DNA from 2 places in the Mycobacterium sp. NPDC050551 genome. Region 2 is predicted to be linked to the other one. Evidence: predicted binding sites of a transcription regulator. Region 2 holds the regulator's gene; the other holds the start of a gene.
The links. Region 2 encodes LexA, which represses DNA repair genes until DNA is damaged. Its sites were predicted from a motif close to CGAACANNTGTTCG; they were not measured.
Positions count from the first base shown of each region.

Region 1: the regulator LexA is predicted to act here: its motif matches at 8,368-8,381, upstream of AB0K11_RS23300 (DUF222 domain-containing protein).

Region 1 is NZ_JBFARC010000006.1:218,560-234,454, forward strand. It holds gene AB0K11_RS23245 (TetR family transcriptional regulator) at 1-158, shown strand, start outside; gene AB0K11_RS23250 (TetR/AcrR family transcriptional regulator) at 155-766, opposite strand; gene AB0K11_RS23255 (cytochrome P450) at 864-2,216, shown strand; gene msrA (peptide-methionine (S)-S-oxide reductase MsrA) at 2,217-2,732, opposite strand; gene msrB (peptide-methionine (R)-S-oxide reductase MsrB) at 2,729-3,202, opposite strand; gene AB0K11_RS23270 (nuclear transport factor 2 family protein) at 3,322-3,828, shown strand; gene AB0K11_RS23275 (NAD-dependent epimerase/dehydratase family protein) at 3,798-4,856, shown strand; gene AB0K11_RS23280 (class I SAM-dependent methyltransferase) at 4,891-5,709, shown strand; gene AB0K11_RS23285 (DUF4262 domain-containing protein) at 5,697-6,164, opposite strand; gene AB0K11_RS23290 (FAD-dependent oxidoreductase) at 6,231-7,619, shown strand; gene AB0K11_RS23295 (hypothetical protein) at 7,871-8,173, shown strand; gene AB0K11_RS23300 (DUF222 domain-containing protein) at 8,386-9,750, shown strand; gene AB0K11_RS23305 (SRPBCC family protein) at 9,770-10,246, opposite strand; gene AB0K11_RS23310 (DUF427 domain-containing protein) at 10,357-10,728, shown strand; gene AB0K11_RS23315 (DUF5914 domain-containing protein) at 10,725-11,732, opposite strand; gene AB0K11_RS23320 (FAD-dependent oxidoreductase) at 11,729-13,264, opposite strand; gene AB0K11_RS23325 (class I SAM-dependent methyltransferase) at 13,261-13,962, opposite strand; gene AB0K11_RS23330 (lycopene cyclase domain-containing protein) at 13,968-14,303, opposite strand; gene AB0K11_RS23335 (lycopene cyclase domain-containing protein) at 14,300-14,641, opposite strand; gene AB0K11_RS23340 (phytoene/squalene synthase family protein) at 14,644-15,627, opposite strand; gene crtI (phytoene desaturase family protein) at 15,624-15,895, opposite strand, start outside.
Region 2 is NZ_JBFARC010000004.1:207,196-223,090, forward strand. It holds gene AB0K11_RS17470 (hypothetical protein) at 1-63, shown strand, start outside; gene miaA (tRNA (adenosine(37)-N6)-dimethylallyltransferase MiaA) at 60-980, shown strand; gene dapF (diaminopimelate epimerase) at 997-1,869, shown strand; gene hflX (GTPase HflX) at 1,915-3,324, shown strand; gene AB0K11_RS17490 (molybdopterin-dependent oxidoreductase) at 3,377-5,680, opposite strand; gene AB0K11_RS17495 (acyl-CoA dehydrogenase family protein) at 5,798-6,964, shown strand; gene AB0K11_RS17500 (hypothetical protein) at 7,150-9,141, shown strand; gene lexA (transcriptional repressor LexA) at 9,146-9,859, opposite strand; gene AB0K11_RS17510 (peptigoglycan-binding protein LysM) at 10,084-10,533, shown strand; gene nrdR (transcriptional regulator NrdR) at 10,691-11,155, shown strand; gene AB0K11_RS17520 (PhzF family phenazine biosynthesis protein) at 11,160-11,846, opposite strand; gene AB0K11_RS17525 (alpha/beta hydrolase) at 11,888-12,910, opposite strand; gene AB0K11_RS17530 (PAC2 family protein) at 12,929-13,891, opposite strand; gene AB0K11_RS17535 (trypsin-like serine protease) at 14,192-14,992, shown strand; gene sthA (Si-specific NAD(P)(+) transhydrogenase) at 14,997-15,895, opposite strand, start outside.

The DNA.
Region 1 (15,895 bases), on a different contig from region 2:
GGCTCGTCACCGCGCTCGGGCCGGACACCGACTACGACGTCATCGAGTCACTCGAGTTGCTCTACGTCGGCGCACTGGTGTGGGCCGGGATGGGGTATTCGTCCTACGCGGACATGACCGAACGGCTCACCAAGTCGGCGCGCCTGATCCTGGGCTAACGCGCCTGCGGGCCGAGGATCGCCGTCGAGGCCGCGACCGCCGGCTCGACGATCGCCCGGACGTCGCCGCCGTCCTCCACCAGCACCGCCGTCAGCTCACGCAGGCCGCCGAGCAGGATGACCGCCAGCGGCCTCGGCACCACAGGGAGGCCCGCGCGCTGAAAGCCGGGGCTGCTGCTCAGGTCGACGAGCATGTCGGTGAGGTGCTCCATGGCCAGCCGGTGCAGCGGCGCGGCGACCACCCCGAGCCCGGGCAGTTCGCGGATCCAGCTCAGCGTCACCGCGGGCCGCGACTCGATGTGGGCGACGTAGGCGTCCACGGCCTGCCGGATCTGCTCCTGCCAGGCCGCCTCGGGGTCGACGGCGGCCCGGATCCGGTTGACCAGCGCCTCGTTGTTGGCACGCAGGAGTTCGATGAAGCAGTCCTCCTTGGTGCCGAACAGGCCGTAGAACGTCCGCTTCGACGTGCGCGCGTGCCGCACGATGTCCGACACCGTGGTGTCGCGGTAGCCGCGTTCGGCGACCGAGGTGGCCAGCCCGTCGAGCAACCGGCCGCGGAAGGAGTCGGTGGCCCCGGCGCGGGCCTCGTCGTCGACTGAGGTCGTCATGTCCCTCCCACCGCTCTTGCGCGTGCTGGTACCAACCGGTACCGTACTCCACACATCCACGGTACATCGCAGTACCAACCGGGGTCTGGAGTCCTGAATGAGCGAAGCGACCACCACTGAACACCCCGTCTCGGCGTCTCAGGGTGCGAATCTGCCGCCCACGGTGCGTGTTCCCAAGCTGCTCCAGGGCGTGGTGTACGTGCTCGCCCGGCGTCAGCTGATCGACCGCCTGACACGACGGCACGGCGCCGCGTACGTCACCAACATCCCGATGTTCGGCAAGACGGTGATCCTCACCGATCCGGCGCTGGCCAAGCAGGTCTTCACCACCAGTCCCGACGAGCTCGGCAACGTCCAGCCCAACCTCAGCCGGGTCTTCGGGCCCGGATCGGTATTCGCGCTCGACGGCGACGAGCACCGCACGCGACGCAAGCTGCTCACCCCGCCGTTCCACGGCAAGGCGATGAAGAACTACGAGGCGATCGTCGAGGAGGAGACGCGCCGCGAGATGGCGTCGTGGCCCGACGGCCGGCCGTTCGAGACCCTCGAACCGATGATGCGGATCACCCTCAACATCATTCTGCGCGCCATCTTCGGGGCCGACGGCGCCGAGCTCGACCGGCTCCGCGAGGTGATCCCGCCGTGGGTGACGCTGGGCTCGCGCCTCGTCGTCTTCCCGGAACCGGCCCGCGACCTCGGGCCGCTGAGCCCGTGGCGACGTCTGCACGACTACCGGCGGACCTACGAGTCGGTGATCGACACCCTGATCGCCCAGGCCAGGGCCGACGAGCACTTCGACGAGCGCACCGATGTGCTGTCGCTGTTCCTGCGCAGCGCGTACGAAGACGGCTCGACGATGACGCCGAGTGAGATCGGCGACGAGCTGCTCACCCTGCTCGCCGCCGGGCACGAGACCACCGCGTCGACCCTGGCGTGGGCGTTCGAGCGGATCAGCCGTCATCCCGCGGTGCTCGCCGAACTGGAGGCCGAGGCACAGACCGACGGCAACGAGTACCGCCAGGCCACCATCCTCGAGGTGCAGCGGTCGCGCACCGTGATCGACTTCTGCGGACGGCACGTCTGGGCGCCGATGGTGCAGATCGGCCAGTGGCGTATCCCGCGCGGCTACTCGGTGCTGGTGAGCATCAACCAGTTGCACGCCAACACCGAGGAGTTCCCGGACCCGCAGCGGTTCGACCCCACGCGGTTCGTCGGCAAGCGGCCCAACATGTTCGCCTGGGCGCCGTTCGGCGGCGGCACCCGCCGATGCGTCGGCGCCGCCTTCGCCAACATGGAGATGGACGTCGTCCTACGAACGGTGTTGCGGCACTTCGACGTCGAGACCACGACGGCGCGCGACGAGAAGGTGCACTCCCGCGGGGTGGCGTTCACCCCGAAGGATGGCGGCCGGGTGGTCATGCGCCGCCGGCCGACACCCCTCGGGTCCTGACTACGTCGTCGCGTCGGCCCGCTTGGGCAGCTTCCAGTCCGGTCGCGGGAAGTGGCACGTGTAGCCCCACGGCAGCCGCTCCAGGTAGTCCTGGTGCTCGGGCTCGGCCTCCCAGAAATCACTGGCGGGCGTCACCTCGGTGACCACCTTGCCGGGCCAGAGCCCTGAGGCGTCGACGTCGGCGATCGTGTCGAGTGCGACGCGCTTCTGCTCGTCGTCGACGTAGAAGATCGCCGACCGGTAGCTGGTGCCGACGTCGTTGCCCTGCCGGTTCTTCGTCGTGGGGTCGTGGATCTGGAAGAAGTACTCCAGCACCGCCCGGTAGTCGGTCTTCGCCGGGTCGTAGACGATCTCGATCGCCTCGGCGTGGCCGGGATGGTTGCGGTAGGTCGCGTTGGCGTTCTGCCCGCCGGTGTAGCCGACTCGGGTTGACACCACCCCGGGCTGCTTGCGGATCAGATCCTGCATGCCCCAGAAGCAGCCGCCGGCCAGGATCGCCTTCTCGGTGGTGCTCATGCCTGTGCCTCCTGTGAAGAGAAGAGTTGCCGGTACTCGCCGTATCCCTCGGCCTCGAGGTCGTCGAGATGGACGAATCTCAGCGAAGCCGAGTTGATGCAGTAGCGCAACCCGCCTGCCTCGCGCGGCCCGTCGTTGAACACGTGTCCGAGGTGGCTGTCGCCGTGCGCGGACCGGACCTCGGTGCGGAGCATCAAGTGGCTGAAGTCCCGCTTCTCTCGCACATTCGACGCGCCGTTCGCGGCATCCAGCGGTCTGGTGAAGCTCGGCCACCCGCTGCCACTCTCGAACTTGTCCGTCGAGGCGAACAACGGCTCACCGGACACCACGTCCACGTAGATACCCGGTTCGTGGTTGTCCCAGTACTCGCCGGTGAACGGCCGCTCCGTGCCGTTGCGCTGCGTCACCTGGTACTGCTCCGGCGACAATGCGTCGACCGCCACCGGGTTCTTGTGATAAGTCCTGCTCATCTGTCCCTTTCTACTCTTCGGGGCACCAGCTACAACCTCGGGAACGGTTCGGATAGTCCCGGCGTGGCCTGACCGCGGCGGACCTCGACAACCCGGGTAGAACGTGTTCTAGTTTGGTGGTGACGGGCAGCACCTTCAGCCGCGACGAACTCATCGCCGCCTTCGCCGACTTCGAGAAGACCGTCGACACCGCCGCGCAGACCCGCAACTGGGATCCGTGGGTCGACCAGTACAGCGAGGACATCGTCTACGTCGAACACGCCGCGGGCACCATGCGCGGTCGCGAGCAGGTCCGCGACTGGATCTGGAAGACCATGGAAGCCTTCCCCGGCAGCTACATGACGTCGTTCCCGTCGCTGTGGACGGTCTACGACGAATCGACCGCCCGGGTGATCTGCGAGCTCGACAACCCCATGCGCGACCCCGGCGACGGCAGCGTCATCAGCGCCACCAACATCTCGATCGTCACCTACGCCGGCGACGGCAAGTGGCGCCGCCAGGAGGACATCTACAACCCGCTGCGGTTCGTGTCCGCGGCCACCAAATGGTGCAGGAAGGCCCAGGAACTGGGCACCCTGCCCGACGAGGCCGCCGCATGGCTGACTTCCTTCGGCGGCGCCCGGTGACCCGCGCGCTGGTCATCGGCGCCAACGGTTACCTCGGCTCGCACGTGACGCGCCAGCTGGTCGCGGCGGGCCAGGACGTCCGGGTGATGGTGCGCGACGGCGCCAAGACCGTCGGCATCGACGACCTGCAGGTCGAGCGGTTCGTCGGCGACATCTGGAGCGACGACGTCCTGCGCGAGGCGATGACGGGCTGCCAGGACGTCTACTACTGCGTGGTCGACACCCGGGGCTGGCTGCGCGATCCGGCGCCGCTGTTCCGCACCAACGTCGAGGGCACCCGCAACGTGCTCGAGGTCGCCGCGCAGGTGCACGACGCCCACCCGCTGCGCCGCTTCGTGTTCACCAGCAGCTACGTGACCGTCGGCAGGAAGCGGGGCCGCGTCGCCACCGAGGACGACGTCATCGGCGAGGCACAGCGCAAGCGCCTGACGCCCTATGTCCGGTCCCGCCTGCAGGCCGAGGAGCTCGTGCTGGACTACGCGCGCCGCCGGGGTCTGCCCGCCGTGGCGATGTGCGTGTCGACGACCTACGGCGCCGGCGACTGGGGCCGCACCCCGCACGGTGCGATCATCGCGGGCGCCGCGTTCGGCAAACTGCCGTTCGTGATGGGCGGTATCGAACTGGAGGCCGTCGGGGTCGACGACGCCGCCCGCGCGATGATCCTGGCCGCGGAGAAGGGCCGTCCGGGCGAGCGGTACCTCATCTCCGAGAAGATGATCAGCAACGCCGAGGTGGTCCGCATCGCCGCCGAGGCGGCGGGCACCCCGCCGCCGACCAAGTCGGTGCCGCTGGCGCTGTCCTACGCGATGGCCGCCATGGGCAGCGCGAAGGCCCGGTTGCGCGGCACCGACGAGCGGCTGTCGATGGGCTCGCTGCGGCTGATGCGGGCCGAGGCCGAGGTCGACCACAGCAAGGCGGTGCGCGAGCTCGGCTGGCAGCCCCGGCCGGTCGAGGAGTCGATCCGGGAGGCCGCGCGGTTCTGGGTGGAGCTGCGAAAAGCCAAGCGCAAAGCCGGATCCGCGGGCTGAACGACGCGCCCGCGGGTGGGCTACCGTCGAGGTCATGACCGACAAGACGAGGGTCGACCTGACCGGTGCGCCGGAGACCATGCTGGCGACGCTGTACGCCAAGGCGCTCGACGCCGGGGCCGCCGACTCCGCCCTGCACGACCACCTCGCCGCGGACATCGTCGCGCAGATCGACTACGACTGGGCGAAGACCGGGATGACGCCGGGCAATGCGCCGAGTGTCGCGCTGCGCTCCAAGCACTTCGACACCTGGGCGGGGCAGTTCCTCGCGGTGCATCCCGAAGCGGTGGTGGTGCACCTCGGCTGCGGGCTGGACAGCCGCTTCTTCCGGCTGGCGCCCGGGCCGGGCGTCGAGTGGTACGACGTCGACTATCCCGACGTGATCGCGCTGCGCGAGCGGTTCTATCCGCAGCCCGAGCACTACCACCGAGTCGCCGCATCGGTCACCGATCCGGCGTGGCTCGCCTCGATCACGGCGGACCGGCCGACCCTGATCCTGGGCGAGGGGCTGACCATGTACCTGACCGAGGCGGACGGCGTGGCCCTGCTGCGCCGGGTGGTGGCCCACTTCCCCTCGGGTGAACTGCAATTCGACGCGTTCAACCGGCTGGGCATCCGGTCGCAGTGGACCAACACCGTGGTGCGTCGCTCGGGGTCGACACTGCACTGGGCGATCGACAGGCCCGCCGACATCCTCGACGCCGTGCCCGGAACCCGGCTGCTGGCGTGGGTGCCGGTGTTCGAAACCGACGCGTTCTCGACACTGAGTGCCGGCTACCGGGTGATGGCGGCGGTGATGAACCGGGTGCCCGGACTGCGCACCATGGCGCAGTTCCACCGCTACGCATTTTGAGTGCGTGGTCCCAGTACCGGTTGCCTGCGGCCGCCGGGGTTGAAGTCGGCCGACCACGGCCAGCGCCCCCGCCGGTCCGACCACACCAGCTGAAGCGCCCGCACATCAGCGCCATAGAGGTTGATCGCCATGCCGAGGTGGGCGTCGGGCTGCGCCACTTCGACCACCTCGAGCAGGACCCCGTCGGGCAGTTCGATCTCGTCGCCCGGGGCCGGGGGTTCCTCGCACACGCAGTAGTCGGCGACGGTGTTGAGCACCTGCAGTGCCCGGGGCGGGTCCACACCGGTGACGAGCAGTTCCGGGAGCCCGCACTCGTGCAGACCCACGGTGTAGGAGAACGGATTACGTTCGCTCTCGACGAACTGAACCGCCCAGCCGTGCTCGACGACCTTGTCGTACAGCACGTCGAGGTAGTCGGCGAGCGAGGCCTCGGGGTGATCGCACTGCCAGCACATCGGCGGCGTCCTTTCGTCAGTGGTACCTGCCCTCAGCGTGCACCCGGGGTCTGACAGGATCGGGCGGTGGCGACGGATCGCGGGCAGGTGCGCAACGGCGAGGTGTCGCACTGGTTCGCCGAACTCCCCGCACCCCGCCCGCGGCTGTCCGGCGACCGCGACGCCGACGTCTGCATCGTCGGCGCGGGATACACCGGGCTGTGGACCGCCTACTACCTCAAGCGCGCCGACCCGTCGCTGCGCATCGCGGTGCTCGAGGCCCGCTTCGCGGGGTTCGGCGCATCCGGCCGCAACGGCGGCTGGTTGTCCGGCCTGGTGCCCGGTGACCGCGCCAGGCTCGCCCAGCAGTACGGCAGGCAGCGCGTAGTGGCGTGGCAGCGGGCGCTCAACGACGCCGTCGACGAGGTCATCGGCGTCACCGCCCGGGAGGGCATCGACGCCGGCGTCGTCAAGGGCGGCACCCTGGAGATCGCCCGCAACCCGGCGCAGGCCGCACGGCTGGCGGCGGCGTTCGACGAGGAGCTGCGCTGGGGCGATGACGACGTGGCGCTGCTGACCGGAGATGAAGCGGCGCAACGGATCCGGTTCGCCGACATGATCTCGGCGTACCACACGCCGCACTGCGCACGGATCCAGCCGGCGCGCCTCGCCCGCGGACTGGCCGACGTCGTCGAACGCCTCGGCGTCGACATCTACGAGCAGACGACGGTCACCGCCATCGCGGCGGGCCGGGCCGACACGGCGCACGGCGCGGTCCGGGCCGGCACCGTGCTGCGCGCCACCGAGGGGTTCACCGCGAGGATGCCGACGCTGCGGCGGCGGTGGCTGCCGATGAACAGTTCGATGATCGCCACCGAGCCGATTCCCGAGCGGATCTGGGACGCGATCGGCTGGGAGGGCCGCGAGACGGCGGGGGACACCGCGCACGGTTTCTTCTACGCCCAGCGCACGGTCGACGACCGGATCGCCATCGGCGGGCGCAGCGTGCCCTACCGCTACGCGTCGCGCACGGACGTCGACGGCCGGGTGCCGGCGCGCACCATCGGCCGGCTGACCGAGGTGCTGCACGCGATCCTGCCGCAGGTTCGCGACGTGCCGATCGCGCACGGCTGGTGCGGGGTGCTCGCGGTGCCGCGGGACTGGTCTGCGGGTGTGGGCCTGGACCGGTCGACCGGGCTGGGTTGGGCCGGCGGGTACGTCGGGCACGGGGTCACCGCGGCCAATCTCGCCGGGCGGACGCTCGCCGATCTGGTGCTCCGCCACGACACCGACCGCACCGCGCTGCCCTGGGTGGGGCACCGTGCGCGCGACTGGGAGCCCGAACCGTTGCGTTGGCTCGGCGTGCGGGGCCTGTACACCGCCTATCAGCTCGCCGACCGCCACGAGGCGCGCGGCCGGGCCACCACGTCACCGATTGCGGCACTCGCCGACCGGATCGCCGGCCGCCCCCACTAGCTCTCTCGGATCGGCTCGCGGTGCGGCCGATGGGTCGCCCACGAATGCTTAGCCATAGCCGTGTGCCATGTGGTTTCCGAAAACGATTCTGAACGCCCATGACATGCATCGCTGCTCGTCATCGGGCTGAACTTCCTTCCGTAAACAAGCGGCGTCGATTCGGATGCGCAATTTGCCGAGCGATCCAGGTGACGAACCAATAGCTTCGAGGGGGATCGGCGCCGGCGAATGACCCAGAGAAACGAGAAACCATGAAGAAGTTTGCCATCGCTCTGGCGGCCGTCTGCATCGGCGGCCTGGCGGCGGCTCCGTCGGCCTCCGCGGAGCAGGCACCTCTCACGGAGGGATCGCACACGTTCATCTTCTCCGACGGCGCGACGAGCGCGGTGACCGTCGCCTACGACTGCGGTCCGGACTGCTTCTCGATGGGCGACGCGTCGTCGCGCGAACAGTTTCGTTTCGACGGCGCGCGCTGGGTCACCGCCAGCGGCATCTCGACCGCCGACGGGCGCAACTACCTCAACAAGAACGGGCAGTCCGCCACGGTGACGTAGCCGCGTTTCCTCCGGGGTGGGCCACCGCGCGCGTGACTGGGAAACCCGAGCCGTTGCGCTGGCTCGGCGTGAGGGCGCTTCACGCCGCCTATCGGCTCGCCGACCGGATTGCGGGCCGCCGCACTAACGCGCGGTCGAATCCCTTGTGTCACATCTGTTTCTCTGTCACAAAGTCGGCTGATCTGTCGGGGGGTCGAACTAGTGTTCGATGTATGGACGGGGCGGATGTGGTCGCGGCGCTGCAGGCGTGGGACGATGCCCGCGCCGGGCTGGCCGCCCTGCCCCTGGGCACGTTGACCGGCGCGGAGTTGGTGGCGGTCTACGAGCACCGCCAGCACGGGCTGCGCCAGGAAGCCGCGCTCGATCACACCGTGCTGGCCACCCTGACGCAGCGGTTCACCGCCGCGGACTTCGGTGGCACCGGGCTGAAAGACGTGTTGGCGCAGCGGTTACACCTCGACACCGCCGATGCGAAGAGACGCCTCGACGCTGCCGGCATGCTCGGACCCCGGTGGGCGTTCACCGGTGAAGAACTACCTGCGGAGTGGGACAACACGTCGGCCGCCTTGACGAAAGGGCTGATCGATCCCGCGCACGTCGAGGTGATCCGCAAGTTCTTCACCAGGCTCCCGCCGTGGGTCGACCAGGCGCCCCGCGCCGACGCCGAGGGCGACCTCGCGCGGTGGGCGCAGGGCATGTGCCCGGAGGATCTGCAAAAGCTCGCCGATCATCTGGTCGAGGTCATCGATCCCGACGGCGCCGAACCCGACCACGACACCCAGCAAGCCAAACGCAATCTGAAGATGGGTAAGCAGCGCCGCGACGGGATGACCCCGGTCCGTGGCGAGCTCGACCCCGAGACCGCTGCCCTACTCGACGTCGTGCTCGCCCGAGACGGCGCGCCCGGACACAACCTGCCTGAGGACCCGGGTGCGGGCGAGGTCGCCGAACGCGACATCACCGGCAACTCCGATCCGCGCACCCGCGAACAACGCCACCACGACGCGCTGAAGACCGCGCTACGGCACGCCGCGGCCACCGGAGGTCAGATCAACGGGCTACCGGCCACCATCGTGGCCACCACCACCGTCGGCGACCTGCACGCCGGCACCGGTTACGCCCGCACCGCCGGCGGCACCAAACTGCCGGTCCGCGACCTGATCCGGCTGGCCGGCCAGTCCCAGCACTACCTGGCCGTCTTCGACGACCACACCGAAGAAATCCTCTACCTCGGTCGCGCCCGGCGTTGCGCCACCACCGCCCAGCGGCTGGCGTTGTTCGCTCGCGACAGGGGCTGCACCCGACCCGGCTGCACCGCCCCGGCCTACCGAACCCAAGTCCACCACGCTCAGCGCGACTGGGCCGAGGGCGGACGCACCGACATCGACGAACTCGCCCTGGCCTGCCAACCCGACAACAACCTCATCGAACAAAGCGAATGGACCACCCGCCGACGCAACGGCCGCACCGAATGGATCCCCCCACCCACCCTCGACACCGGCCAACACCGCACCAACAACTACCACCACCCCCGCCGCCACCTCACCGACCGAGACGACGACGCAGAACCGGCGTAGCGGCGTGGCCTAGAGAGTCCTACTGGACGCCCGCTTCGGCCTTGGCCTTGAGCCGCTGCAGGGTGACCTTGATGTGCTCGGAGTTCGCCGTGTCCCGATCACTGACGCCGGTCGCGAGCACCGCCACCTTCTTGAACCAGCCCGCGCGGCGGTCCCACGTCCGCTCGGTCACCCGGCACCCGGTGCCCGCGGCCTCGATGTCGTAGCGCCAGTGCGCCACCGGGAGGATCGCGCTGCGGACGTCGAAGGCGAACACCCGGCCGGCGTCGGCATCGGTCACCGTGCACGTGGTGCTCCACCGCTTCGAGCCGTTCTCGTTGCGGCCCTTGAACACCGCTCCGGGCTGGGCCCCGTCGCCCTTCTGCCACTGCATCGCCGTGGTCTCCTCGGCCAGGTCCGCGAGCGTCGGCAGGTCGGTGATCAGCCGGTACACGGTCGCCGGATCGGCGGCGATGTCCACGGTTGCCTCGGCGGAGGCCGCTCCCAAGTCGGTCATCCGGCGATGGTAACCGCCGGACCGAACCCGGCGGACCGCTGCGGAAGAATCGCTGGCGATGCGCGGTTGGCAGGAGAAGAGTGGACAACGTACGCGTGAGGAGAACTCCGATGACCGAACGTCCCGTCCTGCACCCCACCGCAGAGCACCCGATCACCGTCACACCGACCGGAGCACGGGTGACCGTGCGGGTCAACGGCGAACTGGTCGCCGACACCACCGACGCGGTGACCCTGCAGGAGTCGACCTATCCCGCGGTGCAGTACATCCCGCTGTCCGACGTGGTCGCCGAGCGGCTGCAGCACAGCAACACCGGCACGTACTGCCCGTACAAGGGTGAGGCCGCCTACTACTCCGTCGCCGCGGGCGACGATGTCGTCGAAGACGCGATCTGGACCTACCGGAATCCGTACCCCGCGGTGGCCGCGATCGCAGGCCGGGTCGCGTTCTACCCGGACAAGGCCGAGATCACGGTCGGTTAGCGGCTGCGCACCAGGTAGCGCCGCTCGGCGTAGGCCAGGTCGTCGCGCCACAGCCGGGTCGCGGCGTACCGCATCACCGGCGCGAGAAGCGGCGCCGCGTACACGCCGTAGCCGAAATTGGGCCGGTCGGAGTGGGCGACCACGGCCTCGATCACCGCGGTGCGGGGCCTGCCGTCGGGCCCCGGACCCACCGGCGTTGCATGGGTTTCGACGACGCTGCCTGCGCCCTCGCCGTCGACGATGCGCATCACGATGGTGCGCGGGCCCGGCGCGGTGAACTCGGCGATCACCGGGACGCCGAGGCGGCCGATCCGGAACGTGACCGCCACCAGGAAGCGGTCTGCCTGCTCGGTGACCTCACCCTCGGCGGGCGGCGCGCTGAGCACGTCGAGCCGGGTGAACGAGTACGGGTGGAACCACGCGCCGTGCCAGGGGTCGAGCCGGTTGGCGATGATGTCGGCCGGCTCGCACACCCCCTCGAGCCGGGTGACGGCGTGCAGATAGGGCGCCGGTGGCCGCACCGGGATCAACGGCGCATCGGTGGGCTGTTCACCGCCGACGGCGTCCAGCCGGACCCAGACCAGCACCCCGTCGTCGTGAGCGGGGTAGGGCTTCCAACCGAATTCGCGGCGGTCACCGCCCAGCCGCAGGCCGTGCCAGGGGCACACCAGCGCACCGCAGTCCACGGTGCCGGTGGCGAGCTCGGCACCCAGGTGCGGGCAGCTGCCCGGTCCCACGCGCAGCTCGCCGGCGGCACCGCGCCACGCCACGATCTCCACGCCACCGACCGAGGTCCCCAGGGGTGTGCCGCCGATGTCGTCACTGGCGGCGAACGCGAACCAGTTGCCGGTGGGCCTGGCCTGCGCCCGGACCAGGGCGCGGTCGATGACGGCCGGCTGCGCGTCACGGTAGGTGGGCTCCTGTCGGGCCCACGAGATCTTCGGCAGCACCTCGAACGGGACCACCTTGTCCCACTTGGCTTTCAGGTCGGTGAGCCGGCTCATGACGCGGCCTGCTCCGCCCGTGCCACCAGCCGGCTCAGCGTGGGGGACCGGCCTTCGGTCGGCACCGTCACCAGGGCGTGGCCGGCGATGCCGAAGCCCTGCAGCAGTTGGTTGGCCGCGGCCCAGCCGGTGGTGGCGGCCCGCTCCATCAGCGCGACGGGCAGGTCGATCCGGATGCCGTCACCGGCCAGCGCCAATCCGTCGGTCGGGGTCGCCACGCCGGGCCTGCGGTCGAAGTCGCCCGGTGCGAACCGCGGGCAGTCCTGCCTGCGCAGCACCAGTTCGCCGACGATGCGGGCGTCCCGGGTCTCCGGATACAGCTCGTGCAACCGGGCCAGCAGCCGCCCGGGCAGCTCGTCGGCGGGTCCGACGGCGGCGTAGGAATGCAGTTCGACCACCGAACCACCGGTGCGCCCCGCCCATTCGGCGGCCTGGCGTTCGTAGCGTTCCAGCACACTGACATTGTCCAACGGCGGACGGCCGCCCGTGCCGAGAAAGGCCGGCCGGTCGGGGTGCACCGGCCGGTCGAGCCACAGCCGCTGCACCACGAACGGCGGTGCGGTGCCCAGCGCGTCCACCCGGGCCCGCCAGTCGGCGTCGCCGAGCGCGGGGGATTGTTCCACGATGCGGCGCAGCCCCGTCACGTCGGTGGCCAGCACCACGCCGTCCGCGTCCAGCGTCGCGCCCGAGTCGCAGCGCACCTGGAACGCCTGTGCCCCAGTGGTTTTCGCCACCTCGCTCACCGAGACGCCGGTGTGGAAACGCACACCGAGCCCCTCGAGCCGCGCGCGCATCGGCTGCCACAGCGCTTCGTCGAAGTTCGCGTTCGCCACGTCGAAGACCAGGCCCTCGCTGGAGCCGAGGAAGTAGATGTGGAACATCGTGGCCAGCTCGGCCGCCGACAACTCCTCGGGCAGCGCGAAGAAACTGCGGGAGAACACCTCGAACGCCAGATGCCGGGCGGCCTCCGGGAAGTTGATGTCGCGCAGGAACTTGTCGGCGTCGACGTGGTCCAGGCGGTCGTAGATGTCGGGCACCGACACGGTCGCCAGCGGGCCCGCCGCCCGGCCGTCGACGCGGACCAGGTCGCGCAGCCGGAACGTCGGGCTGCGCAGCGCGAACACCAGAGCGTTCCACGGCGGGCTCTGCGGCAGCCCGCGGAACGTGTCCACCCGGCCCTTGGCGTCGATCAGCGGATAGTCCTCGACCGGCACCAGCATCCGCAGCCCGGGATCGATGCGGCTCAACAGGTGTCGCAGGTTGTAGTACTGGCGGAAGAAGGCGTGGAAGCCGCGGTTCATCGTCACCGGGGTGCCGTCGGGCAGGTCGTCCTCCCATCCGCCGACCCGGCCGCCCAGGTAGGGCTCGCGCTCGACGACCTCCACCTCGATGCCGCGTTCGGCCAGGCCGGTGGCGGCGGCGAGGCCCGCGATGCCCGCGCCCACCACCACGGCGCGCGGGCGGCGCGGCAGGCCGTCGGCGTTGCGGGCCCCCGGCGGGGCCGGGTGCAGCACGCGGCGGGGATCGGTCACGGTGCCACCGCGGTGAAGGTGTGCACGATGTCGCGCTGCCAGCCGGGCATGGTGTCGCTGTCGACGTCACCGAAACCGTTGCGGCGCAGTCTGTCGCGGAACGCCGCGGCGCCGTCGAACTCCATCACGCTGCGCCGCAGGTAGCGGTAGAGCGAGGCGTCGCCGGTGCGCAACCGGCCTGCGGGGATGATCACCGTCCAGCACACCGCGTTCCACACGATGGTGGCCACCCGGGAGTCACGCACCGAGTAGTCGTGCACCGCCAGCGGCGCGCCGGGACGCAGCAGGGTGCGGAACGTCTGCAGCTGCGCGTCGGGGTCGGGCAGGTTGCGGATCAGGTACGCGGCGAAGATGCCGTCGAACGGGCCGTCCACCCCGGCCGCCGCGAGATCCTCGATGCGGCTGTGCACGAAGCGCACCGATGCGGGCCACGTCTTGGCGGTGGCCTCGGCGAGCATGCCCGCCGATCCGTCCACCGCGACGATCTCCGCCTCCGGCGCCACCGACAGCAGTGCCGCGGTCGACAGTCCGGTGCCGCAGCCGGCGTCGAGCAGGCGCAGCCCTGCGCCGTTGCGCGGCAACCGCATTCGCTGCGCGGAGATCCTCAGGTGGTCCTCGTAGCCGGGATTCGCGCCGACCAGGCGGTCGTACGCGGCAGCCCCGGTGTCGAAGGCATCGGGGACGTGGTCGCGACTCAGTCCGGTCACATGGCCTCACTTTCCGCCGTCTCGCGGCGCAGACGCTGACGTTCCCACAGCAGCAGCACCGCGGTCACCATCGAGAACCCGAAGAGGAAGTCCTCCACCGGGATGTCCCACGGGAACCGGATGCCGCTGAAGTGGTCGTCGTGGTAGACGACGATCGGCGCCGACAGTTTGGTCAGCCAGCCGTCGACGGGGATCTGGAAGCCGAGCACGATCGCCATCGACATCCAGTAGGCGGGTCGCCGGAACAGCCCGGTGCGCAGGAAGAGCAGCTCCCAGGCGATCACCAGGAGCACCGACACGACCGCGGGCAGGGTGTAGCCGACGCCGATCACGCGGACTCCGAGGACCGGTCGCGCAGCCGCCGGAACAGTCCGAGGCAGGAGGTGACGGCGTTGTAGGTGAGCAGTCCGCACAGCGGGATCACCAGGAAGAACAGCAGTTCCTCCAGCGGGAGGCTGCCGATGCGGATCCCGGTGACGTAGTCGGGGTTGTAGGTCCAGACCTGCCCGCTGATGGCCAGCACGTCCCAGGTGACGAACACCGCCGCGACGGGCAGCAGCGCCGACGCGGTGCGGCCGATCTGGCGGTACACCCCGGAACCGAAGAACTCCAGCGGCAATGTGATTGCCAGGCAGGCGCCCAGCACCATCAGGTATTGCCAGTGATCCATGGCTACACCTTTACAGGGTTGGCCATCCGCGCGCGCCAGGCCCGCACCAACCCGGCGCCGGCCACCTGCAGCCGCCTGCCGGTGCCGACCGTCGCGCGCTGGGTGAAGATGTCGAAGTCGATCTCCTCGATGCGGTCCAGGATTTCGGAGTACAGCACCTGGGCGGCGCTGACGCAGGGCCGCGAACGGGGCGCCAGCAGTGCGATGCCGCCCTCGGCGTAGTCGTAGATCCGGCGGGCCGCCGCGTGCTGTTCGGCCAGCGCGCTGCGGACCCGGGCGTCGGTGCGCCCGTTGGCCCGGCACCACTGCAGCAGGTCGCGGTCCACCCCGTGCGCGGCGAGTTCGTCGGCGGGCAGGTACACCCTGCCGCGTTCGAGGTCCTCGTTCACGTCGCGCAGGAAGTTGGTCAGCTGGAAGGCCTTGCCGAGCGCGGCGGCGTAGGGCGCGGCGTCCTCACGGGGGCCGACGGTGCCGAGGATCGGCACCATCTGCAGGCCGATCACCTCCGCGGAGCCGTACATGTAGCGGTCCAGCTCGGCGCGGTCCGGATAGTCGGTGACGGTCAGGTCCATCCGCATCGACGCCAGGAAGTCGTCGAACAACTCCCACGCGATGCCGTAGCGGCGCGCGGTGTGCACCACGGCGTCGAGCGCCTTGTCGTCCGGATCGGCGGGCCCGTGCCCGTTCGATTCGGCGGATCCGGCGGTGCCCTTGGTCATCCGGTTGAACAGCCGGGTGGCCAGCCGCTGCAGGTTGTCGGCGCGCTCGCTGATCGGGATCACGGGGTCGAAGTCGTCGAGGATGTCGTCGGCCTGACGGGCGAAGCCGTACAGCGCATGCACGGCCGGCCGCTGCTCGGGCGCCAGCAGCCGGGTGGCCAGGAAGAACGTCCGACCGTGCCGGGCGTTGATCAACCGGCAGCGGCGGTAGGCGTCGCGCAGCGCAGGGTCGTGGACGCCGGCGGCGTCGAGTTCCGAACCGATCATGGCAGCCCGCTCCTCGTTCTCGTCGGCGCCGGACGGGTGACGGCTCCGGTGACCCGGTCGGCGGCCAGCCGACCGGACAGCACAGCGGTGGGGATGCCGACGCCGGGCACCGTCGAGGACCCGGCGAGCACCACGTTGTCGATTCCGCGCACGGTGTTGGCCGGCCGGAACGGGCCGGTCTGGGCGAAGGTGTGCGCCAGCGAGAACGGCGTGCCCGCCACCATCCCGTCGCGCGCCCAGTCGTCGGGGTTCACCACGTGCAGCAGTT
Region 2 (15,895 bases):
GAGGAGTTCTACCGCGGCGCGCCCTACGGGGTGGGCTACTTCGCCGGCCTGTGGACGCCGTGAGCGTTCGGCCGCTGGCCGTCATCGGGCCCACCGGCACCGGCAAGTCGGCGCTGGCTCTCGCCGTCGCGGAGCGGATCGGCGGTGAGATCGTCAACGCCGACGCCATGCAGCTCTACCGCGGCATGGACATCGGCACGGCGAAGACACCGGTGGCCGAGCGACGGGGCGTGCCGCACCACCAACTCGACGTGCTCGACGTGACCGAGACCGCGACCGTCGCGCGGTACCAGGCCGCCGCGGCCGCCGATGTCGAGGCGATCGCGGCGCGTGGCGCGGTGCCGGTGATCGTCGGCGGGTCGATGCTCTACGTCCAGTCGCTGCTCGACGAGTGGTCGTTCCCGGCCACCGACCCCGCGGTGCGCGCCCGCTACGAGCAGCGGCTCGCAGAGGCCGGGGTGGCCGCGCTGCACCGCGAGCTGGCCGCCGTCGACGCCGACGCCGCCGCAGCCATCCTGCCCACCGACGGGCGACGCATCGTGCGCGCGCTGGAGGTGGTGGAGCTGACCGGCCGACCGTTTGCGGCCTCGGCGCCCGCCATCGGCGCGCCGCCGCGCTGGGACACCGCCATCGTCGGGTTAGATTGGCCGACAACAATTCTCGACGAGCGGCTGGCGCAGCGCACCGACACCATGTTCGCGGACGGCCTGGTCGGTGAGGTCACCGCGCTGCTGGGCCGCGGACTGCGCGACGGCGTCACCGCGGCCCGCGCGCTGGGCTACGCGCAGGTGATCGCCGACCTGGACGGTGGCGGCGACGGCATGGCGGCCCGCGAACCGACCTTCGTCGGCACCCGCCGCTACGTCCGCAGGCAGCGGTCCTGGTTCCGCCGCGATCACCGCACCACCTGGCTCGACGGGGCTGCGGCCGACACTGTGGACCGGGCGCTGGCCGTGTGGCGGCGGGCAGGAAGGACGTGACACGTATCCTGACCAGGTGAAGTTCGCCAAGGGGCACGGCACGCAGAACGACTTCGTCGTGCTGCCGGACCTCGACGCGCGGGTGGACCTTGCGCCCGCTGCGGTGGCCGCACTCTGCGACCGCCGCCGCGGCCTCGGCGCCGACGGCGTGCTCCGGGTGACCACGGCAGGCGCCGCGCTGGCCACAGGCGTGTTCGACCGGCTTCCCGACGGGGTGGCCGACGGCGACTGGTACATGGACTACCGCAACGCCGACGGCTCGATCGCCCAGATGTGCGGCAACGGCGTCCGGGTGTTCGCGCACTACCTGCGCGCCAGCGGTCTGGAGTCGCGGGACGAATTCGTCGTCGGCTCGCTGGCCGGTCCGCGGCCGGTGGTGCTGCACCAGGTCGATCGACTGTCGGCCGACGTCACCGTCGAGATGGGCAAGGCCAACCAGCTCGGACCGGGCTCTGCCACCGTCGGCGGCCGGGTCTTCGCCGGCCTGGCGGTGGACGTCGGCAACCCGCACCTGGCCTGCGTCGACGCCTCTCTGACCGCCGCGGACCTTGCCGCACTCGACGTCGCCGCGCCGGTGCACTTCGACACCGCCCAGTTCCCGCAGGGTGTCAACGTCGAGGTGCTCACCGCGCCGGTGGATGGTGCGGTGTCGATGCGGGTGCACGAACGCGGAGTGGGGGAGACCCGCTCATGCGGAACGGGCACGGTCGCCGCCGCGGTGGCCGCACTCGCGCACGACAGCGCCCAGACCGGGCAGCTGACGGTCGTCGTCCCCGGTGGCAGCGTCGTCGTCACGGTCACCGAGGCGACCAGCTACCTGCGCGGACCGTCGGTGCTGCTGGCGGACGGGGAGCTCGCCGAAGAATGGTGGCGCTCCCATCTGCGTTAATCGAGGTGCATGACACATGGACTCCGTGCGAACCTTGATTCGCCTATGACTCATCCCGAATACAACCGCAACATCCCGAGCACCGGTGAGCTCGCGCTCGAAGACCGCGCGTCGCTTCGCCGCGTCGCCGGACTGTCCACCGAACTCGCCGACGTCTCCGAGGTCGAATACCGCCAGCTGCGTCTCGAACGCGTCGTGCTGGTGGGCGTCTGGACCGAGGGCAGCGCCGCCGACGCGGACGCCAGCCTCGCCGAACTCGCCGCGTTGGCCGAGACCGCCGGTTCGGAGGTGCTCGAAGGACTGATCCAGCGCCGCGACAAACCCGACGCCTCGACCTACATCGGTTCCGGCAAGGCCCAGGAGCTCCGCGAGATCGTCCTGGCCACCGGCGCCGACACCGTCATCTGCGACGGCGAGCTGAGTCCCGCTCAGCTCAACGCGCTGGAGAAGGCGGTCAAGGTGAAGGTGATCGACCGCACGGCGCTGATCCTCGACATCTTCGCCCAGCACGCCACCAGCCGCGAGGGCAAGTCGCAGGTGTCGCTGGCCCAGATGGAGTACATGCTGCCCCGGCTTCGCGGCTGGGGTGAGTCGATGTCCCGTCAGGGTGGCGGCGCGGGCGGTAGCGGCGGCGGCGTCGGCACCCGCGGTCCCGGCGAGACCAAGATCGAGACCGATCGGCGCCGGATCCGCGAGCGCATGTCGAAACTGCGCCGCGAGATCAAGGACATGAAGAAGATCCGCGACACCCAGCGCAGTGTCAGGCGTCGAAGCGACGTCGCCGCCCTGGCGATCGTGGGCTACACCAACGCCGGCAAGTCGAGCCTGCTCAACGCGCTCACCGGGGCCGGCGTGCTGGTCGAGAACGCATTGTTCGCCACCCTCGAACCGACTACGCGCCGAGGCGAATTCGACGACGGGCGGCCGTTCGTGCTGACCGACACCGTCGGCTTCGTCCGGCATCTGCCCACCCAGCTGGTGGAGGCGTTCCGCTCCACACTGGAGGAGGTCGTCGACGCCGACCTGCTGGTCCACGTCATCGACGGGTCCGACGTCAACCCGCTGGCACAGGTCAACGCCGTGCGGCAGGTGATCAACGACGTCGCGGCCGACTACGACATGGCGCCGCCGCCCGAACTCGTGGTGGTCAACAAGGTCGACGCCGCGAGCGGGCTGACGCTGGCCCAGCTGCGCAGCGCGCTGCCCGGTGCGGTGTTCGTCTCGGCGCGCACCGGCGAGGGGCTCGACCGGCTGCGCACGCGGATGGCCGAACTGGTGGAGCCCACCGACGTCGTCATCGATGTCACGGTGCCCTACGACCGCGGCGATCTCGTCGCTCGCATCCACGCCGACGGCAGGGTGGACGCCACCGAACACACCGAGCAGGGCACCCGCATCAAGGCCCGGGTTCCGGTCGCGCTGTCCGCCGGCCTTCGGGACTTCGCCACCTTCTAGCTGTTCATCGCGCCGACACTACGGTTGTTGACACCTCTTCTCGGCTTTCTCGTCAACAACCGTCGTCTCGGCGGTCGTGAAGCACCGGCGGCTCGTGGGCCCGCACGGGCGGCGGGGTGCCGCAGAACTTCTCGACCTCGACCAGCACGTGCGCCCCGGTACAGCCCTGCGCCAGCGACGACGTCCCGACGTCCTCGGTGAGCACGTTCGGATTGCCGTGCACGCACAGGGAATCCGGGTCGCTGGGATCGGCCGGGTCGTACCACGCGCCGGTCGGCAACTGCACCACCTGCGGGCGCAGCCGGTCGTCGACGACGACGCCGGCCAGGCACGCGCCGCGGTCGTTGAACACCCGTGCGACGTCGCCGCCTGCCAGCCCGCGAGCTGCTGCGTCGGTCGGATGCATCCGGATCGCCTCGCGCTCAGCCACTTTCGCGGCCTGACTGGTGGCGCCGCCGTCGAGCTGCCCGTGCAGCCGCGACGCCGGCTGGTTGGCCAGCAGGTGCAGCGGGTAGCGCCGCGCGCGGTCACCGCCGAGCCATTCGGTGGGCTCGTACCACCGCGGATGGCCCGCGCAGTCGGCGTAGCCGAACCCGTCGATGTCGGCGGAGAAGATCTCGATGAGTCCGCTCGGGGTGCCCAGCCGGTGTGCCCGCGGATCGGCACGGAAGTCCGAGAGCAGTGTCAGCCCATCGTCGGTCGGCAGCCGCAGCCGCCCCGCCCGCCAGAACTCCTCGAACGTCGGCACATCGAAATCCAGCCCGGCCGACCACTTCTCGTAGAGATGCGCCAGCCACTGACGGGCGGTGCGGCCCTCGGTGAACTGCTCGCCGAATCCGAGGCGGTCGGCGAGTGCGGCGAACGTCGTGTAGTCGTCGCGGGACTGTGCGAAGGGCTCGGCCAGTTTCGGCATCGCCATCAGCATCGGGTCGTTGCGCGATCCCGAGTAGTCGTCGCGTTCGAACGCGGTGGTCGACGGGATGACGATGTCGGCGTGCCGGGCCATCGCCGTCCAGTACGGCTCGTGCACCACCACGGTGTCGGGCCGGCCCAGTGCACGGCGCAACCGGGGGATGTCCTGGTGGTGGTGGAACGGATTGCCGCCGGCCCAGTACACCAGCCTGATGTCGGGATAGGTGAGCCGCAGCCCGTTGTAGTCGAATTCGCGGCCGGGATGCAGCAGCATGTCGCTGACGGCGGCGACCGGGATGAACGTGCGCACCGGGTTGAGGGCCTGCGGCAACTTCGGCAGGCCGCACCGCAGCGGCGGCAGGCCCGGTTCGTTCATCGACCCGTAGCCGTGGCCGAATCCGCCTCCGGGCAGCCCGATCTGGCCGAGCATGGCGGCCAGCGTCAGTCCCATCCACGGCGCCTGTTCGCCGTGCCGGATCCGCTGCAGTGACCAGCTGACGGTGACCATCGTGCGGCCCGCCGCCATCCGGCGGGCCAGTGCGGTGAGATCGGCGGCGGGCAGACCGCAGATCGCCGACGCCCACCGCGGGGTCTTGGGCGTCGCATCGTCGGCACCGAGCAGATAGCGTTCGAAGTGTTCGTAACCGGTGCAGTACCGGCGCAGGAAGTCGCGGTCGGCCAGTTTCTCCGTCGCCAGCACGTAGGCCAGGGCCAGCATGATCGCCACGTCGGTGCCGGGCACCGGCGCGTGCCATTCGCACTCGCCGTCGACGTCGTCGCGCAGGGGCGAGAACGACACGATCTGCGCGCCGCGTTCGCGCATGCGGCGCAACGCATCCCGCGCAGGGTGGGCAGTGGTGCCGCCGTGGTTGATCGCGGTGTTCTTCAGTGCCACGCCGCCGAAGCACACCATCAGGTCGGTGTAGGCGACCATGACCTCCCAGTCGGTCGACCGCTTGAACAGGTCGTCGTGGGTGCCGACCACCCGCGGCATGATCACCCCGGTGGCGCCCAGGCTGTAGGAGTGCCGCGAGAACGTGTAGCCGCCGAGCAGTTTGAGGAAGCGGTGCACCTGGCTCTGAGCGTGGTGGAACCGGCCTGCACTGGCCCAGCCGTAGGAGCCGCCGTAGATCGCCTCGTTGCCGTGGGTGTCGACGACCCTGCGCAGCTCGGCGGCGAGCAACTCGGTCAGTTCGTCCCAGCCGACGGCGACGAACTCGTCGGCGCCGCGCCGCGCCGTCGGTCCCGGGCCGTCGCGCAGCCATCCGCGGCGCACGGCCGGCGCGGCGATCCGCGATCGGTGCCGGATCGACCCGGGCAGATTGCCCAGCAGCGGTGACGGGTCCGCATCGCCGGGCAGGGGTGTCACCGCGGCGATGTCGCCGGCGTGCACGTCCGCGGTGAAGCCGCCCCAGTGGGTGAGGCTGGTGGGGCGGGTGCGCACGGTCGCGAGTCTACGGCCGGAGGACCGAGGTGACCGGCGGGCCGCAGGCGACCAACCATCCGGTTGGTATATGTTGGCCGCACGTCCGAAACCCAGTACCGGAGGTACCACATGGGCTTGCCCACATCCGCGGCCATCAAGTACGAGCGCACCCTCTTCGAGGCCGAACACGACCTGTTCCGCGAGTCCTACCGCAGCTTCCTGGAGCGCCACGTGGCGCCGCACCACGACCAGTGGGAGAAGGACAAGATCGTCGATCGGGGCATCTGGCTGGAGGCGGGCAAGCAGGGCTTCCTCGGGATGGCGGTGCCCGAGGAGTACGGCGGCGGGGGCAACGCGGACTTCCGCTACAACACCATCATCACCGAGGAGACCTCCGCGGGCCGCTACAGCGGCATCGGCTTCAGCCTGCACAACGACGTCGTCGCGCCCTACCTGCTGCGGCTGACCACCGAGGAGCAGAAGCAGCGCTGGCTGCCGAGTTTCTGCACCGGCGAGCTGATCTCGGCCATCGCCATGAGCGAACCGGGCACCGGCAGCGACCTGCAGGGGATCAAGACCCGCGCCGTCAAGGACGGCGACCACTACGTGCTCAACGGCGCCAAGACGTTCATCACCAACGGAATCCACGCCGACCTGGTGATCGTGGTGGCCCAGACCGATCCCGACAAGGGCGCGCTGGGCTTCTCGCTGCTGGTCGTCGAGCGCGGCATGGAGGGCTTCGAGCGCGGCCGCCACCTCGACAAGATCGGGCTGGACGCGCAGGACACCGCCGAACTCTCCTTCACCGACGTGCGGGTGCCCGCGGAGAACCTGCTCGGCGAGGAGGGCCAGGGCTTCATCTACCTGATGCAGAACCTGCCTCAGGAACGCATCTCGATCGCCATCATGGCCGCTGCCGCGATGGAGGCCGTCCTCGATCAGACGCTGCAGTACGCCAAAGAGCGCAAGGCGTTCGGCAAGCCGATCGGCAGCTTCCAGAACAGCAGGTTCCTGCTGGCGGAACTGGCCACCGAGGCCACCCTGGTGCGGATGATGGTCGACGAGTTCATCCGGTTGCACCTGGAGGAGAAGCTCACCGTCGAACAGGCCGCGATGGCCAAGTGGTACACCACCGAGAAGCAGGTCCACCTGATCGACCGATGCCTGCAGCTGCACGGCGGCTACGGGTACATGCGGGAGTACCCGATCGCACGCGCGTACCTCGATTCGCGCGTCCAGACCATTTACGGCGGCACCACCGAGATCATGAAGGAGATCATCGGACGCAGCCTGGGGGTGTAGCCACCTGCGGTTTTGACATCCCGATGGCCGTCACGCGGCGCGCGGGAGGCCAACCAGCCGCCGGTGGCACGGTTTGCGGGGTATTTTCCTCCAGATCGGTCTCATGCTTTCTCGTCCGACGTCATCAGACGCCTCGTCGGCGAAAGCGCTACGTTCGGGCAAGTTGCCGGACCAGGGGAGGTTGGATGAGCTGGCGGCGGACCCTGCTGAAGGCGACGTTGGGGCGCGCAGCGGTGGGGCTGACGGTGCTGGCCGTCGCGCTGGCGCCTGCACCGCTCGCATGGGCGACTCCGGAGACCGACGCCGACGGCGCGATCACCGCGGCGTGGGACGCCAGTGGTGGACCGACCGGCCCGCTCGGCCCCCGCGACGGCGGCGTCTACCCGGTCGGCGCGGGATTCGCGCAGAACTTCGCCGCGGGCAAGATGTTCTTCACCCCGCAGACGGGGGCACACTTCACCCAGGGCGCGATCCTGGAGAAGTACGAGTCGCTCGGCGGGCCCGCCGACGGCGATCTGGGCTTCCCGACCATCGACGAGCAGCCGGGCCGGGTGAGCCCGGAGAGCCGCAACACCACCTTCAGCGCCGCCGACAACCCGGTGATCTTCTGGACCCCGGCCACCGGCGCGCGCGTGGTTCGCGGCGCCGTCAACGCGGCGTGGGACAAGCTCGGTGGATCCGCGGGGCCGCTCGGGGTGCCCGCCGAGGACGAGGTCTACCGCGGCGACCAGGTGTCGCAGAAGTTCACCGGCGGGGAACTGACGTGGAACCGCAAGAGCAAGGCCTACACCACGGTGCCGCCCGAGCTGGCCGGGCAGTTGGCCGGTCTCCAGGTGCCCGAGGACGCGACGTCGGCCATCAATGCCGCACGCCGCGCCGCGGGCGGCGCGCTGGGTCCGCTCGGCGCCAAGGAGGGCGAGCAGTACACGATCGGCGCCGACGGCGTCGGGCAGGACTTCGCCGGCGGAAAGATCTTCTACACCCCGGCCACCGGCGCCAACGTCGTGTCCGGCCAGGTGCTCGACAAGTACGAGAGCGTCGGCGGGCCGGAGGGCGATCTCGGCTTCCCGACGAGCAACGAGGCCGACGGCGGCCTGGGCGTCAACAGCCGGGTCAGCACCTTCGCCGCCGAGGACAAGCCGGTCATCTACTGGACTCCGGACTACGGGCCGGTCATCGTGCGCGGAGCGATGAACGCCGCATGGTCGAAGCTCGGCGGCGCGACGGGTGAACTCGGCGCTCCGATGGCCGACCAGAGCGAGAACGGCGAGGTGGTCACGCAGCGGTTCAGCGGCGGCGCAGTGTCGTGGGACCGCAGCACGGGCAAGTTCACCACCGAACCAGCCGGCCTGGCCTCTCAGTTGGCGGGCCTCGAGGTGCCCGGCCAGCAGCAGTCGCAGGCACCGGCCGGTGGGCAGTCCGCCGACACCGACTCCAAGCGGTGGTTCGAGCGGCCGTGGGACCAGTGGAATCTCTGGTGGCTACTGGCGCTCATCCCGGTCCTCGCACTCATCGGCCTCGTCGTCGGCGCGGTGGTGCTCAGCCGCAGGCGCGGGCATCGCGAAGACGGGCGCGGCGACGACGGGCCGTTCGGCGCGGCCGGTGACGGCTGGTACGACGACCTGAATCACGAACACGCACCCCACGACGAGCCACATCACGACGAGCCACACCACGATCCGCACCACGACGACGATGCGCTGTACGGCGATCGGCCGTATGCGGGGCGCGAGGACAACGGCGATGACGGCGCCGCGGTGCCGGAACCGGCCGGCTCGGCCAGTCCATGGGATCCGCGGGCGACCGAAGCCGGCGGTGCCGCTTCGCCCTTGGTTGCGTCGGCCGGGCTCGCGACGACGGCACCGGCGTTCGAGGCCGCGCTGCAGGAGAACTCCGATGACGTCGACACCACGCCCACCCGGGTGGAGGTGGTGGACGAGACGCCCAGCGGCAGGCATGCGGCGATCGACATCGACGAGCCGACGCCGGGCCGCACCGCGATCCATCTACCGGTGGACGGCTCGAACGAGCCACCGGAGGGATACCCGATCAAGGCCGACACCCGATCGGGTCTGTACTGGTCGCCGGAGAGCCCCGGGTATCAGGACACGGTGGCCGAACTATGGTTCGCCAGCGAGGAATTCGCCCGTACGAACGGATTCGTCAGAGCGGACTGAGCAGTCAGATCTTGCGGATCACGGTGACGACCTTGCCGAGCACCGCCGCGTCGTTGCCGGGGATCGGGTCGAACGCCGGATTGTGGGGCATCAGCCACACCTGCCCGCGGGTGCGCTTGAACGTCTTGACCGTCGCCTCGCCGTCGATCATGGCCGCGACGATGTCGCCGTTGTCGGCGACGTTCTGCTGACGCACGACCACCCAGTCTCCGTCGCAGATCGCCGCGTCTACCATCGACTCGCCGACCACCTTGAGCAGGAAAAGTGAACCCTCGCCGACGAGCTCGCGGGGCAGCGGGAACACGTCCTCGACGGCTTCCTCGGCCAGGATCGGGCCGCCCGCGGCGATGCGGCCGAGCACCGGCACGTACGTCGGCTCCGGCAGTGAGTCCGAACCGGCGACGTCGGTGGTGACGACCGCGGTGGCGGGATCGTCGGAGGCGCGGACGTCGACCGCGCGCGGCCGGTTCGGGTCGCGGCGCAGGTAGCCCTTGCGCTCCAGTGTGCGGAGCTGGTGGGCCACCGAGGACGTCGACGTCAGGCCGACGGCGTCGCCGATCTCGCGGATGCTCGGCGGGTATCCGCGGCTGGTGACCGACGCCCGGATCACGTCGAGAATGGTGCTCTGTCGTTCGGTGAGGGTGTCGAGGGTGCGCCGCCCGCCGGTGCTCGCCGGTGCGCTGCCGCCTTCGCCGATGTCCCTGCTGTCGTCGCTCATGCAGCCGAATGTAGTCGCCCGACGCCCGTTGATCAAACATGTGTTCGAGGTGTGTCGCGGGGAATGGGCGTCGCCGGGGGCCGCCCTGGATCGCGTCCGGGGACTTGTCGGTGGCCTGCTCTATCGTTTCGCAACAGTTCGATCACATGTTCTATCCATCGAACACCTGAGCGAGTATGTTTCGAACACAGTAGCGAACGACCACCGGCGGAGAGGGCAGGCAGATGACAATCGTGGAACCCCGGCAGAGTGAGATGCGACCGGTCGACCGGGCTGTGTGCCGGCCGCCGCAGGTGCGCAGGCGGCCGCAGTCCACCCGCCCCGGCGGGCGCCCCGTCCAGTACCGCGGCACGGGCGTGCTGGTGTCGCGGGCGTCGCACCGGCGCAGGCCGATCACCCCGTTGGCGACGGTGGGCCTGGCCCTGGTGGCCGCGGCGATCACGGTGTGGCTGGGCGTGGTGGCGCAGCTCGGCGGGGTGGTCGGGACGCCGGCGCAGGTGCCTGCGGAACTGGCGGTGGTACAGGTGCAGACCGGCGAGTCACTGCATCAGGTGGCGCAGCGGGTGGCGCCCGAGGCGCCGGTGGCGGCGGTCGTCGATCGCATCCGGGAACTCAACGCGCTGGACTCGGCGGCGGTCGACGCCGGCCAGACGTTGATCGCCCCGGTGGGCTGACCGCGTCGTGCACGGTGAATCGCCGTACTGCGCAAGGGGAGTGGCAGCGCCTCGTCGAGGCGCGCCGACCGCGACGCCGATGGGTCGTCCCGGCGCCGCGCAGGTACGCTCAGAGTGGTTCGACGTGCGTACCGGTCGACGAGGCGAAGGAGCGACGATGCATTGCCCCTTCTGCCGGCATCCCGACTCGCGGGTGGTCGATTCCCGCGAAACCGACGAGGGCCAGGCCATTCGCCGGCGGCGGTCCTGTCCCGAGTGTGGCCGCCGCTTCACCACGGTGGAGACGGCCGTGCTGGCGGTGGTGAAGCGCAGCGGCGTCACCGAGCCGTTCAGCCGCGAGAAGGTCATCAAGGGTGTACGGCGCGCCTGCCAGGGGCGTCAGGTCGACGACGATGCGCTGAACCTACTGGCCCAGCAGGTCGAGGACGCCGTGCGGGCGGCGGGCTCACCGGAGATCCCGAGCAACGAGGTGGGCTTGGCGATCCTCGGCCCGCTGCGTGAACTCGACGAGGTGGCGTACCTGCGGTTCGCCTCGGTGTACCGGTCGTTCTCGTCGGCCGACGACTTCGAGCGTGAGATCGAGGCGCTGCGCGAGCACCGCCGGGTGCGGACGTCGGGCTGACCGGTCAGAGCAACTGCCGGGCGCCGTCGCTGACGACACGGCCGGCGACGCGCACCCAACCCTCCGGGCTCCACCGGGTGTGGATCACCGAACCCCGCCCCTGCACGATCGTCAGGTCCCGGCTGAGGTAGTCGGTGAGGCGCACGGCGGCGGCGCCGGTCGCCTCGTCTTCGGGTACTCCCAGGATGGCCGCGAACATTCGCGCGCGCACTTCGCCCTTGTCGCGGTCGGTCCACGTCCACACGTAGTGCTGGGTGTCGTCGGGAAAGTCCGACGGGTCGGCTGCGGCGAGTTCGTCGAGCGAGGACACCTCGTGGATCGCGAATTCCGGCGCCCAGTCCGAGCGTGCGCTGACGGCGGTCAGGTCGCCGTCGTAGGCGACCTGCACGATGCCCGCGGGGACCTGCAGAGTGCGCAGCGCGGACCCGTTCTCGCGCAGCCACCAGGCCGCCCCGACCGTGGGGTGGCCGGCGAACGGGAGTTCAGTGGCGGGGGTGAAGATGCGGAGGTGCGCCGTGGTCGCGCCCGGCTCGGGAACGTCGACGAAAATCGTTTCGCTGTAACCGAGTTCGGTCGCTATCCGCTGCCGGTCGGCGGGGTCCACGGTGCCCGCGTCCACCACGCCGAGGGGGTTGCCGAGCTGGCCGTCGGCGTCGGTGAACACGCGCAGCACTGTCACGTCGGAAGCCATGCGCCGATGCTACGTGCTCGCCCCGCCGGGTTGGCCGGTTGTCAGGTGGCGCTGCGCTCGTCGGCGCCCATCGCGTCGAGCACCGCCACCTGGGTGCCGACCGATCCGGTCAGCGCGCCCTCGCGCAGCCCGTTGCGCAGCAGTGTGCGCAGCAGGTCCTGGTCGTAGACGGCGGGCTCGGTGGCGTCGATGAACTGCTCGACCACCTCGACGAACCGCTCCGGCTCGTCGTGGAACGGGAAGTGGCCGGCCTTGTCGAACACCTCGAGGCGCGAACCCGGCATCGCGGCGTGCGCCATCGCGGCATGGCCGACCGGGATGACCGAGTCGTGCGAGCCCCAGATCAGTTGCACCGGCACAGATTCAGTGAGGTAACAACGATCCAGCATGGTGACCACCTGGCCGCGCCAGTCGACGACGGCGCGCAGCGTCCGGGCGAACGCCGAGGACGCCGTCGGCTCGGGCAGGTCGGCCAGGATCCGCAGCATCTCCGGCAGATCGCGGCCGACGCGGGTGGAACCGAGTGCGGTTCCGGCGATGCGGCCCGCGGCCTGCAGTGCGGGCAGCACCAGCGGCAGCCGGAGCAGTGCCAGCGCCTCGCTGGCCAGCGGCAGCGACGCGATCCGCAGCGCCACGTTCACGTCACCGGTCACCCCGCCTGCGCCGACCAGGATGAGACGCTCCACCAGCTGCGGGAATTGATAGGCGAACTGCATCGCGACGCCACCGCCCAGCGAGTGGCCGACGACGGTCACCTGGTCGATGTCGAGCACGCTCAGCAGGTCGCGCATGCCGTTGGCATACGCGGCCACCGAGTAGTCCGCGCGGGGCTTGTCGGACTTCCCGTGCCCGAGCAGGTCGGGGGCGATGACGGTGAACCGCTGCGCCAACGCGGTCTGCACCGTGCTCCAGGTGGTGGAGTTGTCACCGATGCCGTGGATCAGCAGGATCGCCGGGCCGGACCCGGCGATGCGGAACGCCCGCCGGTAGCCGTGGATGGTGCGGTACTCCAGCGACGGCGTCAGCTGGCGCACCGGGCGAAGATCGGGCTTGCGTGGTGACATGCGGCCTCCGGTGCGGGGCTACTGCCGGTCCTCGCCCTCGCCGAAACCGTCACCGTAGCCGTCTTTGTACTTGTCTTCCTTGAACTTCTCGCCGGACTGCTGGGCGAGGAACCGCTCGAACTCCGCGCCGAGCTCGTCACCGCTGGGCAGTTCTTCGTCGTGCGCCAGCAGCGACCGGTTCTCCTGTGCCGTGACGAACGCATCGTACTGTCGCTCCAGCGCCGTCACCACCTGAGCGACCTCCGCGCTGGCCTCGACCTGCTCGTTGATCTTCTCGAACACCTCGGCGCCCGCCTCGCCCAGTGCGGCCAGCGGGATCTGCAGCGACGCGCTCCTGGCGACCTCGGCCAGCAGTGCCTCGGCGGCCTGCGGGTAGGCGGTCTGCGCCAGGTAGTGCGGCACGTGCACGGTGTATCCCACCGCTTCGTGACCGTGCTGGGCCATCCGGAACTCCAGCAGGTTGGACACGCTGCCCGGCACCTGCACCTCGCCCACCCACGGCGTGTGGTCGGCGATCAGCTCCTTGTCGGTGGCGTGCGCGGTGAGGCTGACCGGCCGGGTGTGCGGCACCGCCATCGGAATGGTGCCCAGCCCGATGACGCGCCGCACGCCGAGGTGTTCGGCCAGTAGCCGCACCGCGGTGATGAAGCGCTCCCACCGCAGGTCGGGCTCCATCCCGGCGAGCAGCAGGAACGGCGTACCCGCCGTGTCGTGCAGCGCGTAGAGGTTGAGCTCCGGCTCCTCGTAGTGGGTGAAGTGGTCGGTCTTGAACGTCATCAGCGGCCGCCGCGAGCGGTAGTCGAGCAGCTCGTCGATGGCGAACGACGCCACCAGCTCGGTGTCGAGGGTGTTCTTCAGGTGCTGAGCGGCCAGCTTGATCGCGTGACCGGCGTCGGAGAAACCCTCCAGCGCGTGGATCAGCACCGGCCCGCGGCCGTCGGCCGACGACAGCTGCGGCGCCGGGAACTCCAGCTCGTACATGCCGGTGGACTCGGGCTGGTAGTACTGCTCTGGGGTGTCGGCAACGCCACCCGTCTCGTCAGCCATCTCAACATCCTCCTCGTGCCGGGACCACTAGTGTCGCCCATCGCGGCCGGTACGCCGTGGTGGACCCGTTCGTGGCCCGAACCTGCGCTGCGTGCGGGCCTGCGTGTCGTTCGGACCCGCACATGGTTCGAACACGGCCCCCCGGGGCCGCATTCCGCTGGGGATGCCCCCATCGGGTCACGCCGAATCACCGGCACGCGGCGGATTGCCAGCGTCGTCGGGCACCATCGGTCCATGCGTGGGTCCACGGTCGCGGCCGCCCTGCGGAAGACCGCAGTCCTGGCGGCGCTGCCCGCCGTCGTCCTTGTCGGCTGTACCAGTCCGTCCCCGGCCGTGCCGCAGCACGCCGAGGCGCAGGGCGCGCCCGCCGCGGTCGCCCGGCCGGTGTCGGCCGATCCCCGGGTCGGCGCCGTGTTCGTCGGCGACGGTCCCGTCCACACCTGCACCGCCTCGGTGCTGGATTCGGCGCGCGGCGACCTGATCCTGACCGCCGCGCACTGCCTGGTCGACGGCCTCGACGCGACGTTCGTCCCCGGCTTCGACGCCGCCGCGCAGGGCCAGGAGCCGTGGCACCTCGACGCGGTTTACCTCGATCCGCGCTGGATCGACGGGCAGGATCCGCTGGCCGACTACGCGATCGCGCGGGTCAGCCGGGACGCCGGCGACACTCCCGCGCAGCAGGCCGGCGGGGGACTGGCGCTGGGCGTCGCTCCGCGGCCGGGCACGCCGGTGACGGTGACCGGCTATCAGATGGGCATCGGGGGCGGCCCGATCGGCTGCCGGGCATCGACGGCGGTCGCGGCGCACGGGTTCCCTGCCGTGCCGTGCGAGGGCCTGGTGGCCGGGGTGAGCGGCGCGCCGTGGGTCGCCGGCGCGGAGGTCACCGGACTGGTCGGCGGTCTCGACGGCGGCGGCTGCGACGAGGACCTGTCGTATTCGCCGCCGTTCGACGGCCACATCGAACGGCTGCTGGCCCGCGCGGAGGCCGGCGGACCCGCCGACGCGGCGCCGGCAGCCGACGACGACGGCTGCTGAGCGCTCAGCGCCGGAACTGATTGAGCGCCCGCAGCTTGTTCATCACGTCGAGCGCGGCCACCTTGTAGGCCTCGGAGAAGGTCGGATAGTTGAAGACGGCGTCGACGAGGTATTCGACTGTGCCGCCGCATCCCATCACGGCCTGTCCGATGTGCACCATCTCGGTGGCACTGGTGCCGAAGATGTGCGCGCCCAGGATCTTCAGGTCGTCGGTCGACACCAGCAGCTTGAGCATGCCGTAGGAGTCGCCTGCGATCTGGCCGCGGGCCAACTCGCGATACCGGGACACCCCGACCTCGTACGGAATCGATTTCTTGGTGAGCTCCACCTCGGTGGCGCCCACATAGGAGACCTCTGGGATGGAGTAGATGCCGATCGGCTGCAGGTCGGTCATCCCCTTGGCCGGTTCGCCGAAGGCGTGGTAAGCGGCCAGCCGGCCCTGGTCCATCGACGTGGCGGCCAGCGCCGGGAAGCCGATCACGTCGCCGACCGCGTAGATGTGGTCCACCACGGTCTGGAAATTGCTGTCGACGAAGATGCGGCCGCGGTTGTCGGCCTCGATGCCTGCCATCGCCGTGTCGAGGTGTTCGGTCTGGCCCTGCCTGCCCGCCGAGTACATGACCGTCTCGGCCGGGATCTGCTTGCCGCTGGCCAGCGTCGTCACCGTGCCTGCGGAGCCGACGTCGACGGCGGTCACCTCCTCGCCGAAGCGGAAGGTGACGGCCAGATCGCGCAGGTGGAACTTCAGCGCCTCGACGATCTCCGGGTCGCAGAAGTCCAGCATCGAGTCGCGCTTCTCCACCACGGTGACCTTGGTGCCGAGCGCGGCGAACATCGACGCGTATTCGATGCCGATGACGCCCGCGCCGACCACCACCATCGAGGTGGGCAGGGACTTCAAGT